Regions from separate parts of the Anoxybacillus sp. PDR2 genome, predicted to be linked through region 1. Evidence: riboswitches for the same ligand, from Rfam matches in the RefSeq annotation. Region 1 holds a riboswitch; the other holds the start of a gene.
The links. Region 1 has a riboswitch for S-adenosylmethionine ahead of GRQ40_RS02575 (YezD family protein). Riboswitches for the same ligand answer to the same signal wherever they lie in the genome.

Region 1 (2,202 bases):
CCGCCAAGACTCCCTAGAAAAACACCGAGACCACAAAGAAGGAGGGCGATGGATTTCCGCTGAATGGCTCCTGAGCCATAGGCTACTCCCATCGCTGCGGCTGCTCCGCTAGCTCCGATATTCATGGCGAAAAAGAAGGAGACGGCAAAAGCAACGGCTAAAAGCATGTATGCCCCTCCTTATGATTCATGGAGGCCGCATTCGACTTTTCCGCGCCCAGCCCATCTGCCTGAACGCAAATCATTTGCATCAAGCGCAGGAGATGTGCACGGCTCACAGCCAATGCTTGGGTAGCCTTTATCATGAAGCTCGTTGTATGGCAGCTGATGTTTATAGACATAGTTCCATACGTCTTTCCAAGTCCAGTGAATCAGCGGACATATTTTAATAGATTGAAATTTTGGGTCTTTATTCAGAAATTCCACATGTCTCCGTGTGGAAGACTGCTCACGGCGCAATCCAGAAATCCAGGCTGGCACACCTGTCAAGACTTCGCGCAGCGGGATAATTTTGCGAATTTCACAGCAGCGATTTGGCTCCTGCACCCATAGTTGCTCTCCCATTTGTTCTGCCTGCTCTTCTAGCGATAGGCGCGGCTTTTTCATTACAATGCGAAGCGAAGGATATTTTTTTTGAACTTTTTCAATCGTTTCGTATGTTTCGCGAAAATGGAGACCCGTATCGAGAAAAACAACGGTTGCGTCCGGTTTAACTTTAGAGATTAGATCGATTAAGACGATGCCCTCAATACCGAAGCTACAGGCATAAACAACCTCATCTCCATAATGCTCATAAGCCCATCGAATAACATCTAAGGCTCCTTTTGTTTCATTGTCAATTGAGAAGAATGGCATTTCTCCATTCCATGTGTCATAAGTCAGCAAGGTTGTTTCCTCCTTTATTTGGTGGTAAAAAAAGACAGTTTTCACCTTGCTCTGTACGATAGAAGGGAAAACCGCCTCTAGTTTGTCTAGTCAGCGCGCCTTATTATTTAATTCTTATCTTTTCGTTTTTTTCAAGTTGAATCACTTTGCCGTCTTGGATCACAAGCGTGATCGTGCCAAATTTCATTGACTGCAGCATTTCTTGTATTCTAGTAAAAATGGCAGCGATTTGCTGTTCATTTCCCATTGCGATTCCTCCTTAGTGTCAATAAATAAAAAAGCTTTCCATTTCGGAAAGACAAAGGAGGCTGCCTATTTCACCTTATCTCCCAAAATGGTTCCCATTTGGATGGACGTAGCACCTTGCTTCATGAATTTGAAGTAGGTTGCCGGGGTTCATTGGGCCAGTTCCCTCCCCCACTCTTGATAAGTATGTAATTGACTAAAATTTTAACATAATTCGAATAAATGTCAACCCGAGTTTTTCGATAGGAATTTATTTTTTCATTTTAACATTATTTGTCGAGAAGTCTCCTATCTCTTAATGAAGTGCTGGTCGGGGAGGTTCATTCATGTGATGGGGAATATAGAATGAAAAGGGATAACATCATATAGATCGTTATGAAAATGGGAAAAGATAGGAAGGGAGAAGAGGGGGAGGCCATTTTTCAAAATGGTTCCATTTTACTTCCCGCGATTAGCTGCGATCTTTGTTTGCTAAGCGGGGTCTGCGGGGGAATATGCCTAAAAGAATGACAGACAACGACCATTTGGACATTGTCTGTCACCTAAAAAGCTGACGAGGCGCCTTTTTATAGAAAAAACGGAGCAGGCGCGGACACCGCTTCCAGCATGGAAAAGCCTCTATCTTGTTTCGTTATCGTTTGCGTAAATTTCCAAGCTCTTCGACAATGGCTTGCATTTCATTAGGGCTGAAGGAGCTTTTTCTCATGACCATTTCATAAAGATCTCTTAACTCCTCATATAGCGTTTCGTCAAAATGGGATGACTTCATCACATCAAAGTTGAGAACCTTCAGCTTTTCCTTTATTTTTTCAATCATGTATTCCATATTTTCAAGAGATTTTTGCGATAAATCCAAAAGTCTCATCCTTTCTGAATTTGATGGATAGAGTCATTGTACCATATGGAAGGAATGAAAGAATATACATGTATACTGTTATTTTGTTTATAATGGATAGCGAAGGGAGATGTGTTGTGATGATTAAAGTGTTATTTGTTTGTCTTGGGAATATTTGCCGATCACCAATGGCTGAAGCCATTTTTCGCGACTTGGTCAAAAAAGAAGGGCTTGAAG
Region 2 (2,202 bases), 1.1 Mb from region 1:
ATTAGCCCATTTAATGCGTTTCAATTTAATTTAGGGCTTGAGACGCTTCATGTACGCATGAAAGAGCATATTGCTAACACGCGTCGGATTGTAGACTATTTAGATCGCCATCCGGCAGTAGAATGGGTGCTGTATCCTGGACACGAAAAGCATCCAGCCAAGAATTTGGCCGAAAAATATTTGCCGAAAGGAGCGGGAGCCGTTGTGGTGTTCGGCATTAAAGGAGGAAGAGAAGCGGGAGCGGCTCTCATTAACAACGTGAAGCTTTGGTCGCACTTGGCCAATGTAGGAGACGCCAAAAGCTTAATTATTCATCCAGCCAGCACCACGCATCAGCAGTTGAGCCCAGAAGATTTGCAGGCTTCGGGAGTTACGGAAGATTTGATTCGTCTATCGGTCGGCATCGAAAATGTCGAAGACTTAATTGAGGATTTAGAGCAAGCCATCGCCATTGCCACAGGAATTCGTTCGCTGTATTCAGAGGTGTAGAAAATAGCCGTCAACAATTGAATCGGTCATGAAGTCCATTCATATTGATAAAACAATAGTTTCAACGAGAGGTTTAGAACATATTAAAAACAGGCGTGGTGATGATCCAATAAAACCGATTAACGCCGTCCGATTCCTCGTTTTTCCATCATAATCTGTAAACCCTTTGCTTGTCCACTGTCAGCATGTCTTTGTCAAACAACGAACGCTTTGTGGGCAAGATGGGCCCGCTGGCGCTTTTGCTCGAGGGAGATGCCGAAAAGGTTGTGTTAAGCCAGAGAATTTTGAATGGATCATCGGCGCTTGTGTATTGATTCTATGATTAGGAATTATTTTTCTGTTGACACCTTCCTTTATAGAATGATAGAATCACTTTTGTAGTTTGTATGATTCTTAGGTAAATTAAAGTATTAACTGAATAAAGGAGCGTTGCTGCTCTTATCAAGAGAGGTGGAGGGATGTGCCCTATGAAACCCGGCAACCGTCAGCATTCGACTGAAATGGTGCCAATTCACACAAAGCGTTCGCTTTGAGAGATAAGAGACAGAAATGGGAGATATTAAAACCTTTCTGTTCTCTTGAGCAGAAAGGTTTTTTAGTTGCGGGAACAAGGAAGGTGAATCGCGTTTGATTACGCTAGAAAATGTAACAAAAGTATATTCGTCAAGCCAGGGAGCGGTAACAGCTGTCAATGATGTAAATTTGCACATTAAAGAAGGGGAGATTTTTGGCATTATTGGATATAGCGGTGCTGGAAAAAGCTCGCTGATCCGTCTTTTAAATGGCTTGGAAAAGCCTACAAATGGAAGAGTGATGGTTGCCGGTCAAGACATCGCAAGTATTAAAGGAAGAGAATTGCGCAAGGCGCGGCAAGAAATCGGAATGATTTTTCAGCATTTTAATTTGCTTTGGTCAAGGACGGTCCGAGACAATATTGCGTTTCCCTTAGAGATTGCTGGGGTTCCAAAGGACCAGCGGTTAAAGCGGGCGGATGAACTTATTCAGCTTGTGGGTCTGCACGGAAGAGAAAATGCCTATCCATCGCAGCTCAGCGGGGGGCAAAAACAGCGTGTCGGTATTGCCCGGGCGCTCGCGAACAACCCGAAGGTGCTGTTATGCGACGAAGCAACTTCTGCTTTGGATCCGCAAACGACAGATTCGATTCTTGAGCTTTTAGTTGATATTAATCAACGTCTCGGATTGACCATTGTATTAATTACTCATGAAATGCATGTAATCCGTAAAATATGTGATCGTGTGGCGGTAATGGAAAACGGAAAAATTGTCGAAGAAGGAAAAGTATTGGATGTATTTCAAAATCCGCAACAGATGATAACGAAACGGTTTGTTCAACAGATTACGGAACCTGAAGAAACGAAAGAGACGATTGCTCATTTGTTCAACCAATATCCTAACGGCAAAGTTGTCCAGCTTACTTTTGCTGGCCATGCGACTGAACGGCCGCTCATCGCAGAACTGATCCGAAATTTTGAAATAACCATTAATATTTTGCAAGGGAAGATTTCACAAACCCATCAGGGCTCGTATGGAGTGCTGTTTGTTCATATGAGTGGAACGGATGAGGAAGTAGCCAAAGCGCTTGACTACATTCGTCAGCAACAAGTCGGTGTGGAGGTGATGACGAATGAGTAGCATGTTTCCTAACGTTCAATGGGAATCGATTTGGGCGGCAGCGTCGGAAACGCTGTATAT

Region 2: another riboswitch for S-adenosylmethionine. It lies ahead of GRQ40_RS15775 (methionine ABC transporter ATP-binding protein); the one in region 1 lies ahead of GRQ40_RS02575 (YezD family protein).

What each region holds. Positions count from the first base shown of each region.
Region 1 covers NZ_CP047158.1:531,968-534,169, forward strand. Annotated here, with positions in the region: gene GRQ40_RS02565 (sulfate permease) at 1-167, opposite strand, end outside; gene GRQ40_RS02570 (phosphoadenylyl-sulfate reductase) at 180-884, opposite strand; gene GRQ40_RS02575 (YezD family protein) at 988-1,131, opposite strand; SAM riboswitch class I at 1,204-1,317, opposite strand; gene GRQ40_RS02580 (DUF1128 domain-containing protein) at 1,762-1,986, opposite strand; gene GRQ40_RS02585 (low molecular weight protein-tyrosine-phosphatase) at 2,106-2,202, shown strand, end outside.
Region 2 covers NZ_CP047158.1:3,269,008-3,271,209, reverse strand. Annotated here, with positions in the region: gene GRQ40_RS15780 (O-acetylhomoserine aminocarboxypropyltransferase/cysteine synthase family protein) at 1-489, shown strand, start outside; SAM riboswitch class I at 925-1,032, shown strand; gene GRQ40_RS15775 (methionine ABC transporter ATP-binding protein) at 1,117-2,142, shown strand; gene GRQ40_RS15770 (methionine ABC transporter permease) at 2,135-2,202, shown strand, end outside.